DNA from 3 places in the Exiguobacterium sp. SL-10 genome. Region 3 is predicted to be linked to each of the others. Evidence: riboswitches for the same ligand, from Rfam matches in the RefSeq annotation. Region 3 holds a riboswitch; each other region holds the start of a gene.
What was found. Region 3 has a riboswitch for S-adenosylmethionine ahead of EVJ33_RS13350 (methionine ABC transporter ATP-binding protein). Riboswitches for the same ligand answer to the same signal wherever they lie in the genome.
Positions count from the first base shown of each region.

Region 1: another riboswitch for S-adenosylmethionine. It lies ahead of EVJ33_RS07375 (2,3-diketo-5-methylthiopentyl-1-phosphate enolase); the one in region 3 lies ahead of EVJ33_RS13350 (methionine ABC transporter ATP-binding protein).
Region 2: another riboswitch for S-adenosylmethionine. It lies ahead of msrA (peptide-methionine (S)-S-oxide reductase MsrA); the one in region 3 lies ahead of EVJ33_RS13350 (methionine ABC transporter ATP-binding protein).

Region 1 covers NZ_SJUP01000005.1:55,881-61,055, forward strand. The annotation lists gene mtnA (S-methyl-5-thioribose-1-phosphate isomerase) at 1-647, opposite strand, end outside; gene mtnK (S-methyl-5-thioribose kinase) at 644-1,798, opposite strand; SAM riboswitch class I at 1,880-1,982, opposite strand; SAM riboswitch class I at 2,188-2,289, shown strand; gene EVJ33_RS07375 (2,3-diketo-5-methylthiopentyl-1-phosphate enolase) at 2,360-3,517, shown strand; gene EVJ33_RS07380 (2-hydroxy-3-keto-5-methylthiopentenyl-1-phosphate phosphatase) at 3,514-4,164, shown strand; gene EVJ33_RS07385 (methylthioribulose 1-phosphate dehydratase) at 4,161-4,778, shown strand; gene EVJ33_RS07390 (1,2-dihydroxy-3-keto-5-methylthiopentene dioxygenase) at 4,792-5,175, shown strand, end outside.
Region 2 covers NZ_SJUP01000003.1:167,803-172,977, forward strand. The annotation lists gene rlmN (dual-specificity RNA methyltransferase RlmN) at 166-1,227, opposite strand; gene EVJ33_RS05485 (amidase family protein) at 1,297-2,700, opposite strand; gene EVJ33_RS15510 (hypothetical protein) at 2,812-2,973, shown strand; SAM riboswitch class I at 3,018-3,118, shown strand; gene msrA (peptide-methionine (S)-S-oxide reductase MsrA) at 3,182-3,706, shown strand; gene EVJ33_RS05495 (hypothetical protein) at 3,824-4,285, opposite strand; gene EVJ33_RS05500 (GRP family sugar transporter) at 4,466-5,175, opposite strand, start outside.
Region 3 covers NZ_SJUP01000014.1:48,609-53,783, reverse strand. The annotation lists gene EVJ33_RS13365 (MDR family MFS transporter) at 1-554, opposite strand, end outside; gene EVJ33_RS13360 (MetQ/NlpA family ABC transporter substrate-binding protein) at 656-1,489, opposite strand; gene EVJ33_RS13355 (methionine ABC transporter permease) at 1,520-2,182, opposite strand; gene EVJ33_RS13350 (methionine ABC transporter ATP-binding protein) at 2,172-3,200, opposite strand; SAM riboswitch class I at 3,278-3,383, opposite strand; gene EVJ33_RS13345 (thioredoxin family protein) at 3,837-4,103, opposite strand; gene EVJ33_RS13340 (PTS sugar transporter subunit IIC) at 4,282-5,175, shown strand, end outside.

The DNA.
Region 1 (5,175 bases), on a different contig from region 3:
ATATTGTCGGTGATGAGCGTCACGTCGATATCAGCACGATCGAGCTCCCAGACCGTGAGGCGTGCCCCTTGAAGGAGCGGTCGTGTCTCACAGGCGAAGACGTTGAAGGATACACCGCGTTCTTTCCCGACATAAAATGGCGCGAGCGCCGTGCCGTAACGCGATGTCGCGATTGCACCGGCGTTACAGATCGTCAACACGTTCCCCCCGGCCGGCAACACCGTCAGTGCATGCTCGCCAATGGCCCGATACGTGTCAACGTCCCGGTCGTACAACGCGATGGCGCGTCGTTTGATTTCCTCGGCGATCGCTTCAAAGTCGTCCCCGACGTTCAAGTCGAGGAGCGACTCGATCACATTTTGAAGATTGACCGCCGTCGGACGTGTCGCGACCAACCGACGGCCGACGAGGTCGAGGCGACGCGTGAAGTCCGGGTCGTCGACTAACCGACCCGCCTCTTTGGCGAGGACGAACGCCCCGAAGTAAGCGATGGCCGGGGCACCTCGGACTTGGAGCGTCTCGATGGCATGTTCGGCCTGTTCGAGCGTCTCGATCGTGACGTAGCGTTCTTCATGCGGTAATAACGTCTGATCCAATACGATGAGTTCGTCCGTTTGCGAATTAAAGCGGATGTTTTGTACCGTCATACGCGCACCCCCGACAAAAGCGTCACTAAGTCGTCAATCGATTCGACGTTATGGCGTTCTTTAATGAGCGCTGTCCCGAGGGCGAGCGCGTCACGTTTTCGTTCAAGACGCGTCGCTTCCGGCAACGTCTCGAGATCGGCGACGCCGGCGAGCCCGATGGCACGACGAATGAGCTCGCAACCGGCGTAGCCGATCGTGTCGCTGAAGATCGTCCGCAACAACTCGTCGACAAAACCAATCGTGTTGAATGGCTCGACGGCGCGCTCAAAGTTGGCCCGGAACGTCTTCTCAAACGTCTCCCACACCGTCAAGACGTCCGTGAAACGCTCGAAGCGCTTAAGTGGGTCATGGAATGTCGATAGCGTCAAATGAGCGACGATTTGCCCGATATCGAAACCGAACGGTCCGTAAAACGCGAACTCCGGATCGATAATCTTCGTCTCTTGTTGGGTCGCAAAGATGCTACCCGTATGTAAGTCTCCATGCAGGAGTGCCTCATGTTTTGTGACAAAGCCGACTTTCAGTTTCGTCACCTCGACTTTGAGCGCCTGGTCTTCCCAAAGTCGCTCGACGTCGTCTCGTAGTGCCGCTTCGATATTATTCGACTCCGCGTCTTTGAACGGATCGGTGAAGATGAGTTTCTCGGTGATGTCACACAGTTCCGGGTTATAATAGTCACGTTCAATCCGCTTCTTCGCGATCGGTCCGGCCGCGTAATCCGACGTCGCGAACAGCGTCTCGCCTAAAAATTCACCAACATGGCGGGCCAGTTCAGGATACGTTTTCCCTTCCAAATAGCCTGTCCGAACGATATCAAAATCTGACAGATCCTCTAAAATCGTGTAGGCGAGCGTGCGGTCACTACCAAGCACGATTGGCACGAAACGAGGGACGACGTTGGCGAATTCGCGCAACGCCAACTGCTCAATCCACGCCCGTTCAAGTGTGAGCGGCCAACTTTCACCGACGACTTTCGCATACGGGAGCGCCTGTTTGACGACGAGACTCGTTTCGCCTTGTCGGATGCGGAACACGAGGTTCAAATTGCCGTCCCCGATCTCTTCGCAATGCGTGATGCCTCCGTCTTCGATTAACCCCAACGTTTTCACATGCTCGACGACGGTCTGTTCTGTAAATGGTTGATATGACATGATGTTTTCCCCTTCCTGTACGTTGCCCACAAAAAAAGCCCCTTTCTCCGCGAGAAAGAGGCACAGCCAAATTGGTTGTTCCTCTCATCTGTCAGACATTCGTCTGGTGGATGTAGCACCGTGCCTAGTGGTCGGTTGCTGCGGCGTCATCGGGCCAATTCCCTCTGCCAACTCGCGATAAGAGTGGTTTATTCGATTCGGTGAACTTATGTGATGAATATTACGGACTCGACGTCACGATTGTCAACGTCATTTTCCCGACAAAACTCCGTCTTTTTTTGTGCATATATGGAAACAACTTCCCAAAATATTTTTTTTGGAAAAAAAGGAATTGACGACATGGCGATTCTGTGCAAAAATTCAATTAAATTTCACAACTTCAAATCACATTCTTATCAAGAGCAGACGGAGGGACGAGCCCGATGATGTCGCAGCAACCGACCAGAGATGGCACGGTGCTAATTCTTGCAGCGAAAGCTGAGAGATAAGAGTTCATTTTTTATGATGACCTCTTGCCTCGGCATGGGGTCATTTTTTGTTTGCCTGGAAGGAGGAACTTTTTTGAGTATCACTGCTACATATGAAATCAAACGAACGGACGCGGTTGCGGCCGTCGCTGACAAAATCGCCCTCGAGCTGACCGTCGGCACATGGACGGAGCTGCCTCACTTAGAGCAAGAGCAGTTACAGGCGTACCGTGGTGAGGTCGTCTCGACATCTCATACAGACACAACGAGCCGCTTCACGATCCGCTATCCGTTACATAATGTCAGCCCTGACTTCTCATCCATCTTGACGACGACGTTCGGGAAACTGTCCCTCGACGATTCGATTCGGTTAATCGACTTGACGTTGCCCGAGACGCTCGCTCCCGATTTCAAGGGCGCTAAATTCGGTGTCGACGGGATTCGCGAGTTACTCGGTGTCCATGATCGTCCGCTCGTCATGAGCATCTTCAAAGGCGTCATCGGGCGAGATCTCGCGTTTCTCGAGCAGCAACTCCGCGTTCAATTCGCCGGTGGGATTGATATCGTCAAAGACGACGAGATTTTATACGACAACCCGCTCACCCCGTCGCTCGAACGGGCCCGGATTGGAGCGGACGTCATTCAAGCCCACTTCGAGACGACCGGGAAGCGTGTCCTCTACGCCATCACGTTGAGCGGCCCGGTGTTCGGTCTGCGTGACCAGGCGCGTCGACTCATCGAGGCGGGTGCGACAGCACTCCTGTTCAACGTCTATACGTACGGTCTCGACACATTGCGCGAACTCGCGAACGACCCAGACATCCGCGTGCCGATTTTGGCGCATCCGGCCTTTGCCGGCGCCTTGACCGGTTCAATCCGTCATTCGCTCTTGCTCGGTAAACTCCCTCGCCTCGCCGGTGCCGATTTGACGCTCTTCCCGTCTCCGTACGGCTCGCTCGCGACACCGCGTGACGAGGCGTTCGCGATTCGTGACAAGAGCGCCGAACCGCATTGGTCGAAACCGATTTTACCGGTCCCGTCAGCCGGGATTCATCCGGGACTCGTCAAAGACATCATCCGTGATTTCGGAACGAATGTCGTCATCAACGCCGGCGGTGGCATTCACGGTCACCCGGACGGTGCAGCCGCCGGGGCTCGCGCTTTCCGGCAAGCAATCGACCACGTCCTCGGTCAAACTGAGGGACAGTCGGACGAACTCGATACCGCGTTGAAGGCATGGGCACAACGATGACGGTCCATATTCTCTGCGACTTCGACGGGACGATCACAGCGGAAGACAATATCATTGCCTTAATGAAGGCGTTCGCCCCGCCCGATTGGGTCGAGTTGAAAGATGCGGTCCTTGAGCAGCGGATGTCGATTCGCTCCGGGGTCGGGCAAATGTTCGCATTGCTCCCGAGTACGGACGCCGAGACGTATCGCGACTATTTGTTGAATCGTATCACCGTGCGTCAAGGATTTCCGGACTTACTCGCACAAGTGGAAGCACACGGCTGGAAGTTTGACGTCGTCAGCGGCGGGATGGACTTTTTCGTCCATCCGATCTTAGACGGTCACGTCGACCCAGAACACATTTACTGTAACGTTGCCGACTTCTCCGCTGAGACGGTCACCGTCGCTTGGCCGCACGCTTGCGACGAGCACTGTACGAACGATTGCGGCTGCTGCAAACCGACGATTGCCCGTCGCATCGTCAATCCCGCTGACCGCTTGATCGTGATTGGTGACTCGGTGACCGACTTCGAGGTCGCGAAGCGTGCCGACTTTGTCTACGCCCGGGGCCAACTCATCACACTCTGTGAGGCAGAAGGGATCGCTTACGCCCCGTTCGAGACGTTTGACGACATCACTCATCATCTGCAGGAGGTGGCCGTATGAGCATCACGACACGTTGGCTCGAACTTGCCGACATTAAAGACGAACTCGCCGCCCGCGACTGGTTCCCCGGAACGAGTGGGAATTTGGCGATTCGTGTCAGTGACGATCCGCTCGAATTTCTCGTCACGGCGAGCGGACGAGATAAACGGAAACGAACACCGGACGACTTCGTTCATGTCGATGCGGCCGGACGTTTGATTGGAGAACAGAACGGTCGGCCATCCGCTGAGACGCTGCTCCACGTCGAGGTGTTCAATCGCACCGAGGCGGCCTGTTCGCTCCATGTCCATACGATTGACAATAACGTCATCTCCGAGCTCCATGCCGCTACCGGCGAAGTCGTCTTCACCGGTCAAGAAATCATCAAGGCGCTTGACTTCTGGGACGAGGACGCGGTCGTCCGCGTCCCAATCATTGAGAACCACGCTGATATCCCGACGCTCGCGGCCGCATTTGCGCCGCATGTCAATACAAGCGCCGGCGCTGTCCTGATTCGCAATCATGGCATCACGGTATGGGGCAAGACCCCGGCCGCGGCCAAACGCTATTTAGAAGCTTACGAATTTTTGTTCAGCTATACATTAAAACTACGCGCCCTAGGCGTCCATTCATAAGGAGGAACCAACCATGGCAACTGTCTATTTCCAACAAACCGAAGAGCGTTACGTCGATCAAACTGAAGTGAGTGCCTTTTTAGAGTCCCGCGGGATTTTGTACGAGCAGTGGGATATCACAAAGCTCCCAGAAAACCTGCAAGAGAACTACCAGTTGACGGACGAGGACAAACAAGCCATCTTGTCGACGTTCCGCGATGAGATTCGCGACGTATCGGAGCGCCGCGGCTACGAGACGGCCGACGTCATTTCATTGTCGGATGCGACGCCGAACTTGGACGAACTGCTCGTCAACTTCCAAAAAGAGCACCATCACACGGATGACGAGGTCCGCTTCATCGTCAGCGGTCATGGTATCTTCGCTATCGACGACGCCGAGCGCGGTTACTTCAACATC
Region 2 (5,175 bases), on a different contig from region 3:
CTCCACTCTCTACATTGATTTCAACTGACTATTCCCTGAGCGGACGAGGTCTATTCACTATTTATCAAAATCGTTTCAGCGAGTTGTTGGCGACGACTCTTTTCCCGTCTTTGGAGCGTCTCTCCATAAAAAAACTCCTTGAATCGAGTGATTCAAGGAGTCCACTTATTTCGCACCTTCGACGTTCATATGTTTACTGCGCAATTGGCCACAGGCCGCATCGATGTCAGTACCGTGTTCGAGGCGGACACCCGTGTTGATGCCACGCTTCTTCAAGACGTCATAAAACGCCATGATATCCTCGGACGTACTGCGCTCGTATTGGATATGCTCGTTGACCGGATTATACGGGATCAAGTTGACGTACGACTTGTCCTTGATGTCGTCGATGAGCGCCGCCAATTCTTCGGCGTGCTCCGGCAAGTCATTCACTTTCGACAATAGAATGTATTCGAACGTGATCCGTTTGTTCGTCTTCTCGACATAATACCGAATCGCCGGCATGAGCTTGTCGAGCGGGAACGCCCGGTTGATTTTCATGACCTGCGTCCGCAGCGCATCGTTCGGCGCATGAAGCGACAGCGCCAAGTTGATGCGAAGATCGAGGTCCGCGAACTTGTAAATCTTGTCGGCGAGTCCACTCGTCGACACGTTGATTTTACGTGGCGCGATGGCGAGTCCGCGCTCGTCTTTGACGACGCGCAGGAAGTCGACCAAGTTGTCAAAGTTATCGAACGGTTCGCCGATTCCCATGACGACGATATGGCTGACCCGGGCACCTTCGCCGACCTCGTCCAAGTAGTGTTGGACGGTCATGATCTGTTCGACGACTTCACCGGCCGTCAAATCACGTGTCTTTTTCAAAAGTCCGCTCGCACAGAAGCTGCAGCCGATATTGCATCCGACCTGCGTCGTCACACAGACCGAACGTCCATATTTGTGACGCATGAGTACGGTCTCGATATAGTGACCATCATGTAACTTAAGTAAGAATTTGACCGTCCCGTCGCCCGCCTCTTGCTTGACGAACAGGTCTTGTGTCGAGATGACGTACTCGGCGGCGAGCGCCTCACGCACCTCGGCCCGAACCGAGATATCCTCGATTTGCTTCACTCGGTCGATGTAGAGCGAGTCCCAAATTTGTCTCGCATGGAAGGCGCTGTATCCCCAAGCGACACACGCTTCCGTCAGCTGATCGAACGTCAGCCCGTATATAGATGGTTTCATTGCTATCTGTCCTTTCTTCAATCCGCATACGTACCATTGTAGCGGACGTGGACGACCGGTGCAACGTTCTTATAACGGTGGGACGGGACGTGTCACTTGTTGCTCGAACGCAAAGGCGATTCGGATCAAGTCACGTTCGGCATAACTCGTCCCCGTGAACGACAAGCCGAACGGAGCCCCGCTCGCTTTCAATCGAAACGGGATCGTGATGGTCGGATGCCCGGCTTTTGCAGCCATGTCATAGTTCAAATCGTGAGGCAAGACGAGTCCGTGCAACTGCTGCTCATTCAATAGGCGGTCGAGTCCGTCCGTTTTGGCGTCACGTACGTCATCGAGCCGGCGCGTCAAATAAGCCGGCTCGATGAGACGTCCCGACAGTTGTTCCGCTTTCTCGAACGTCTTTTGTCCATGCGGGATCGTCTCAGGATGCTTGTTGTTCCAGTCAATCAAATCAGACAACGTCTCGTATAGGAGCGTCGTCGTGGCGAGGTACGCCTCGATTCCGAGTTTGAACTCGTGGTACAGAATATCGCCTTGGTCGAGCGTGTCATGGGCGGGCAGTTCGACTTCGACCAGTTCAATGCCGCTCTGCTTCAACAGCTCGACCGCCTCACCGTATAAGGATTGCTCTTCTTCCGATAAGTCTGCTTTGACAATCCCGACACGCATCCCGACCGCTTGGCGCACGTCGAGGCACGTCCGATACGGCGGGCCGGCCGGGAGGTTTAGTGTCGACGGGTCCGATGGGTCTTCCCCGACCATCGCTTCAAGTGCACGTACCGCGTCTTCGAGAGTGCGTGCCATCGGTCCCGCCGTGTCTTGCGACCGCGAGATCGGGATGATTCCACTCCGGCTGATGAGGCCGACGGTCGGTTTGATGCCGACGATACCGTTGTGCACGCTCGGATGGATGATCGAGCCGCTCGTCTCGCTACCGACGGCGAGCAGTGTCAAGTTCGCTGCGACCGCTGACGCCGAACCTGAACTCGACCCTCCGACATTGAGCTTGTCACCATACGGATTGAGCGTCTGGCCACCAACCCCGCTCCACCCGTTCGGCATGCCTTCTGTCAAAAAGTTGGCCCATTCGGACAAGTTTGCTTTTCCGAGGATGATGGCCCCGTTGTCACGAAGGAGACGGACGAGGTGCGCGTCCTTTCCAGCGAAGTGATTTTCGAGCGCCACGGCCCCGGCCGTCGTCTTCATGAGTCCGGCTGTTTCGATATTGTCTTTAATCAAGACAGGAATGCCGAGTAGCGGCAAGCGTAGCCCGCGACGATACGCCCTGTCAGCCGACTCGGCCTCGAACAAGGCGTCCGGGTTCACTTGGATGACCGCCTTCAGTTTGTCGTTCAACTGGGCAATCCTTGTCAAATAGAAAGCAGTCACGTCACGGGCTGTGAACGTCCCTTCTTTATAGCCGTGATGGGCTGATTCGATATCAAGTTCCATAAAATCGTATGTGTCAGTCATGATGATTCCTCCTTTGGTCAATGGATGATATTCTCTAAAGACGTCCCGATTCCTGTTTTTCATCGCCAATGAATGTATAAGTTGATACACTGAAAGAAAAAGGAGGTAACCATGACCCGTTCTTATATGCTCGTCTTACTCGCCGTCTTCGCCTTGTTCTTTTTACAACTGTACGCCCGGGAAGAGGCTTATTCGACGCCCGCCTCGATCGTACTCGTCATCCTGATTCTCGGTGCCACCTTGTTCCAACTTCGACGCAAGCCAAACCGTTGACGCCGCTTCAAATCTGATGGTATGATGCTGTCACGAACTACATATCGATATCTTGAGTGAACGAGAGACCTGGCTCTATGACTTCACAGCAACCTGCTTCGGCAAGGTGCTACTACCAGCAAGGCGTTTGCCTTGGCCGATATGACGAAGCGCTCATGTCGATGACATGGGCGCTTTTTTTTGGAAATTGATTGAGGGGGATGTAAAAATGGAAAAAGCAACATTCGCAGGCGGTTGTTTTTGGTGCATGGTGACGCCGTTCGAGGAACAACCTGGTATCGAATCGATCGTATCAGGCTATACGGGTGGTCACGTCGACGACCCGACGTATGAACAAGTGAAGACGGGGACGACCGGTCATTATGAGGTCGTCGAGATCACGTTCGACCCGACGCTGTTCGCATACGAGCGCCTGCTCGAACTATATTGGATTCAGACCGACCCGACCGATGACGGCGGCCAGTTCCAAGACCGTGGCAGCCAGTATGCGCCAGCCATCTTCTATCATACGGAAGAACAACGCGTGAAAGCAGAACAGAGTCGCGACGCGCTCGCGGCGAGTGGACGTTTCAAACAGCCGATCGTCACGAAAATCTTACCGGCCGACACGTTTTATCCGGCCGAGGAATACCATCAAGACTTCCATAAGAAGAATCCGAAACATTATAAGGAAGATCGGGCTATTTCAGGACGCGATGAATTTATTGATGTGGCGTGGGCGGAAAAGGTTTAACTCATATAATTTAAAATGAAAAGATGCGGCCATCTTGATTTGGTCGCGTCTTTTCATTTATTCCAGCATTAACAATAGATGATTCTTAGCTCTCTTATAAGCCTTTAGTATACTAATTTACTTCCAGTTCTCTAACGCCCAACCTTCTGTGATTCGCTTGACTAATAGCGGATAACTCCAAGTATCCCAGGGAGATAATTGGATTTGTTCTTCTGTTAACTCATAGACTTCATGGTTATACCAAGTGGAATAATCTACGATATGCCACCCCACAAGATTCCCCTCGTTATCTGTTATCTCTGTTCTAAATTTATGAGGGATTTTAAAATCCTGAGGTATGTCATAGTTCGAAATGGCTTCAATGATCTTGTGTCTTATAGCCGGTTTGAGTGGGCAATGCAATAGATACGCTTCTTTCTCCGCGACTATTTCTTTAAGGTTTTTTGGAGTTTTTTCATATACCCCTGGCAATATTCTAACTAACTCGCCTATCGTTTTATCTTCGTGAACGTATTGAAGATAAGCCTCTCCGTTAGGTGTGTTAATCTTAAACACATCGCCGATTTGTATTCTTGCCATCTTGATCACGTCCTATTCTTAAATGAATTCACTTTTATGATTCATAGTATGTTTATTCCAACTTTATTCCCCCCTTACTTCTCACTTTTCCAATCATTATATATAAAAGGCCGTAGTCCGGTTCGACTAAAAAAGAACCAAGTCGCATCAAGCGACCTGGTCCATCTTTAACGAATTCATTCAGCTCTTCGCAATCCCGAGCATAAACCCGGCTACGACGATGAGCCCGATACCCATGAAGACGAGCACCCGTTCTTTCGTCGTCTTTTCTTCTTTCAACAGATAGATTCCGCCGAGCGTCGCCACGACGACGTTCAATTGGGACAAGGCGAACGACGTCGCGATCCCGACCTCACCGCTCGACACGAACAAACCGAAGTTCCCAATCCCCCAGGCGAGACCGGCCAAGATGTTTTTGAACGTCTTCGGATCGAACTTCTTCACATCTTTCTCTCGCAGGCTGAACAAGAGCGCCGCGATAAACATCCCGACCGATTGCGGCAAGATGGCCGTGATGCCGTCGACTTCGAAATAGTTCGTCAGGACGGCATACGTCACATACCCGATACTCGAGACGAGCAGGACGAGCAAACCTTTTTTCAAGGCACCGCTGCTGTCGCCGTCTTTGTTCTGCTGATACGACGTCAGCGCCGCCCCGATGATAATCAACACGAGCGCAGAAAACCCTAGCCATAACTCGGTCGAAGTCTGCCAATCCCCTAGCACGATGACACCGAACAACGACGTACCGACTAGCTGCATCCCGGTGCTGATCGGCATCGCCTTCGATACGCTTAAAATTTGGAACGATTGGAATTGTAAATACTGACCGAGCGCCCAGAACGCCCCGGAGATGAAGCCGGTCACGATTGCGAGCGTCGTGAACTCCG
Region 3 (5,175 bases):
TACTTGCGGAACAATGTCGAGATGACGAGTCCGTATAGGACATAGACGCCCGTCACGACGAAGAAGGCGCTCTTCGCTCCGGTGAGCGACAACACGACCGCGAGCAACGGCCCGATCGCCGCCGCGATATTGATTAAAAAGTAGCGGACGTTATAAACGATGACGCGTTGGTCCGGCTGTGTCGTATCGCTGATGAGCGCACGGGACGCCGGTTCGAGGAACGACCGTGACACACCCATGAGCACCGAGAATATGTAAAACCAAAACAAGTCCGTCACAAGTGCGAAGCCAGTGAACGTGACCGCATTCAAGGCGATCCCGATCAGCATCAACTGCTTGCGCCCATACCGGTCAGACAACGTCCCCCCGAAAAAGCTCATGAATAACCCCGATAGCGCCGAGATGGCGAATACCGTCCCGATGACGCTCGCCGAGAAGCCGAGCGTCGCGAGATAAATCGCAAAAAATGGCATAACAAAAAATGTCGACAGCCGGGCAAAAAATGTGCCAAACAAGACACCCAGCGTCAGCGGATGAATGTGTCGTATGTTCATCCGGATCCCCCCTTTTTCTACATATATATAGTGTACTTCGAATACTTAGGCAAAACTACTCCAAACAAAAAAGGCCCGGGATGTCCCGAGCCTTGACGAGATTATTGTTTGACCGGTACGACTGCACCTTTGTACTCTTCCAAGATCCACTCTTGTGTCTCTTCTGAAGTGAGGACTTCAAGAAGTGCCTTGACGCGCTCATCCTCTTCGTCTCCTTCACGTGTGACGATCAAGTTGACGTAAGGTGAATCTTCGCCTTCGAGGGCGATGGCGTCTTCGAGCGGGTTGAGGCCAGCATCGATCGCGTAGTTCGTGTTGATGAGGACCGCGTCCCCTTCACCGTTGTTGAACGCTTGCGGGAGAAGTGCCGCTTCGACGTCCGTTTTGAACTCCAAGTTTTTCGGGTTGTCGACGATATCTGCAACCGTCGCATCTGTCGTCTTGCCTTCCGCTAGTGTGAGCAAACCTTCCGATTGGAGCATCGTGAGGATCCGTCCATGGTCAGCGACCGACGAGCTCATGATGATTTCAGCACCTTCTGGAAGCTCATCAAGTGATTTGTAGTCTTGTGAGTAGACACCGATCGGCTCGATGTGGACACCGCCAGCTGATGCGAATTTGTAGTCTTTGTTTTCAGCCATTTGCGACTCGAGGTACGGCTCGTGTTGGAAGTAGTTCGCGTCGAGCTCCCCGTCCGCGAGCGTCTTGTTCGGGAGAACGTAGTCTTGGAACTTCTTAATTTCGAGCGTATAGCCCTTCTCTTCATATTCGTCTTGAATGTGTTCTAAAATCTCAGCGTGCGGGACGTTCGACGCGCCGACGACGAGCGTCTTGTCATCGCCTGAACCTGATTCTGAATCCCCACCGCCGCAAGCCGCGAGAATCGTGAGTGCTGAAGCTGCTGTCAATCCGAGTACTGTTTTCCATGATTTCATTATAAAACCCCTCCAAATTTTCTATTTCGATCAAGCGGAACGCTTGTCAATTACGGATACGAGTCGATCGCCGATGAACTGGATGACGAAGACGATGACCAAGATTAAGACGGTCGCGACGAACGTGACGTCGCTTTGTGAACGCTGGAATCCTTCGAGGAACGCCAAGTTACCAAGTCCCCCGCCCCCGACGACCCCTGCCATCGCCGTGTAACCGACGATCGCGACGATCGTGACCGTGATGCCTGACACGATGGCCGGCAACGCTTCAGGGAACAATACTTTATAGACAATCTGCCATTTCGTCGCACCCATCGATTCGGCCGCCTCGATGACGCCGCGGTCGACTTCGCGAAGCGCGAGCTCGACCATCCGCGCATAGAACGGAGCCGCACCGATGATCAGTGCCGGCAGTGCTGCCGTCGAGCCGAGCATCGTCCCAACGACGAGTAACGTGAACGGGATGAGCAAGATAATCAAAATGATGAACGGGATTGACCGGAACACGTTGACGATTGCGCTGATGATTGTGTAAATCGGCCGGTTTTTCATCATGAGTGGCTCGTTCGTGACATATAGGAGCATCCCGAGGGCAAGACCGATGACGAATGTCGCGGCTCCGGCGACGAGCGTCATATAGAGCGTCTCCCACGTCTGTTCCAACATAACTTGCCAATCTACATTAGGAAACATCGCTTTCTACCTCCACTTCCACTGCCTGTGACCGGATTGAGGCGATGGCCCGCTCGACTTCAGCCGGCTCTCCGATCAATTGGATGAATAATGTCCCGAGGGCACCGACTTGTGACTGCGTCACGTTCCCGCCGATGATGTTGAAGCCGATATCATGCTGCTTCAACACTTCCGACAAAATCGGTTGTTCGGCCGTCTCGTTCAAGAATTTAAGCTTGACGATTTGACCGCTCGGATAACGGGCTTTCAAATGCTCGAACGTGAGCGACATGTCCTCGACCGCACCAATTTGTTTGACGAACTCTTTTGTGATCGGCTGCTCCGGATGTTGGAACACGTCGGCGACTTGTCCGGTCTCGACGACCTTCCCGGCCTCCATGACGGCGACACGGTGACAAATCTTTTGAATGACATGCATCTCATGGGTGATGAGGACGATTGTCAAACCGAGCTTCTTATTGATACTGACGAGCAGTTCGAGAATCGAATCGGTCGTCTTCGGGTCGAGGGCGCTCGTCGCTTCATCGCAGAGGAGCACTTCTGGATTCGTAGCGAGCGCGCGGGCGATCCCGACTCGCTGCTTTTGGCCACCCGATAGTTGTGACGGATAGCTGTCTTCTCGTCCGGCGAGGCCGACGAGTTCGACGAGTTCTTGGACGCGGCGTTTGCGCTCGCTCGCCGGTACCCCGATGAGCTCGAGCGGGAAGCTGATGTTCTCAGCGACCGTGCGCGACCATAATAAGTTGAAGTGTTGGAACACCATCGAGACGTTTTTACGTACCCCGCGTAGTTCCTTCGGCGTGAGCTTCGTCAGCTCGCTGCCGGCGACCACGATTTCACCGCTTGACGGTGCCTCGAGTCGGTTGAGCAACCGGATAAGCGTCGACTTTCCCGCTCCCGAATATCCGATTATTCCAAAAATTTCGCCGCTTTCAATCGTAAGCGACACATCATCGACCGCCTGGACCCGACCGTTTTTCGTATCGAACCATTTGGCCACATTGCGTAGTTGAATCAATCCATTTCCCTCCTGACAACAAAAAAAGTACGCACGTTTGAGCAAACGTGCGTACTTTATCGTACGGACAACGATTGCTCTCATCTTCCAAGGTTTACACCTTGCTGGAATTAGCACCATTTCGGATTGCTCCGCGGTTGCTGGGCGTCATAGGGCCAGTCCCTCAGCCTCTCTTGATAAGAGTGGTTGCGTATTTGATTAGCCTTATCATAGCGACATATTATTTTCATGTCAAACTATTTTATGCAAAAAAATAAAAAAAGGTGCCATCCGAGGATGACACAGAACGTAGCACCTTGAGACACGGGAAGGACAACCCATAGATGAACCTCTTTTGCCCGATCAGAGCATTCATCCTTATATGGGGGATTTTACCCAATCATCACTCGGTCTTCGAACGGACCATGCAATTACGCGACCGGTGCCTCGACGCTTGATTTTTTTGGGGGACAATCGAAGGGACGGTCCACCTGAAATCGCGTAAGCTCATGCAGCGGTTGTTCGAAAACGTCTTGCTGACGGGAAAATCTCGTCCTATGTTGTGTTCAAGTAAGATGTTGTAATGAATATATCATTCGTGAACTTTCTGTGTCAACTGATTATTTAAAATTTTCAGATTATTCTCATCATCCTATCTCATTTAACGAAAGATAGGACGTGCTGAACGTTTTGAAACGCATACAACCGATCCCGAACCTGGCCATTCTCCAGCTTTAATAGCGCCGGGACGCTCATGACCTGATACGCCTCAAGCTCGTTCGGGATAAAGTTGGCGTCACGCTTTTCAATCCGGATTTCTGGGTCGACCGCCTCGACGACCGAGAGCATTCGCTCCGCCACGGCGCATGTACCGCACATCGGAGCGTATATATATAAGAATCCGTCTGTCATCATTGTTCTCACCTCTTCTTTTAGTATATGAATGCGGACCGCTCTGTTCAAAAGTTGTGCTCAAATGGAAAATTCTGAACATTTCAACATTTCTTGTTGACGCTCGCCAGAAAGAAGCATAGTATGGTCATTAACTTTATTGCTTTTGTACATAACAGCATACCAGTAGAAAAGGACAGGTGAATCCCCAATGACGGAAGAGAAGCTTACCGGAAAACAGTTTTTGATGAACGTATTGAACGGCCTCAGTCTAGCCATTCTCATCGCCCTTATCCCGAGCGCTTTGCTCGGTGAATTAACGAAAGCCATCTTGCCGTATGTTCCGTCCTTGCAGTTCATCTTGGACGCGACGACGATTGCGATGCGCCTCTTACCAGTCATCATCGGTGTCGCCGTCGCCATGCAGTTCGGACGCTCGGCACTCGAGGCCGGGACGATCGGCATCGCCACCCAGGTCGGCAGTGGCGCCATTCGCATCGAGGAAGGCGCATTCCTCATGGCCGGGATCGGTGACGTCATCACGGCCGGCGTGACGGCCGCTCTCGCGACGTTCCTTGTCATGCAGCTGTCGCCACGTTTGAAGACGTACACGGTACTCGTCTTGCCGATGACGGTCATCGTCGTCGCCGGAGGGATCGGGGCGTTCCTGCTCACTTACATCTCACAAATCACGATGTACGTCGGGACGATCATCATGACGATGACGGAACTGCAGCCGATCGTGATGGGCATGTTGATCGCGATGGCGTTCTCGCTCATCATCGTCTCGCCAATCTCGACGGTCGGCATCGCCACGGCCATCAGCCTGTCTGGTGTCGCCGCCGGGGCGGCCAACCTCGGCGTTGTCGCAGCGGGCTTCGGTCTCGCCATCGCCGGCTGGCAGATGAACGCGACGGGAACATCCATCGCCCACTTCCTCGGCTCGCCGAAGATTCAAATGGCGAACTTCGTCCGTCGTCCGATCATGATGTTGCCCGTGCTCGCCAATGCGGCCATCCTCGGAGCGCTCGCAGGCATCCTTCGAATTGAAGGTACACCAATCAGTGCCGGTTTCGGTGTGTCTGGTCTCATCGGACCGATCAAC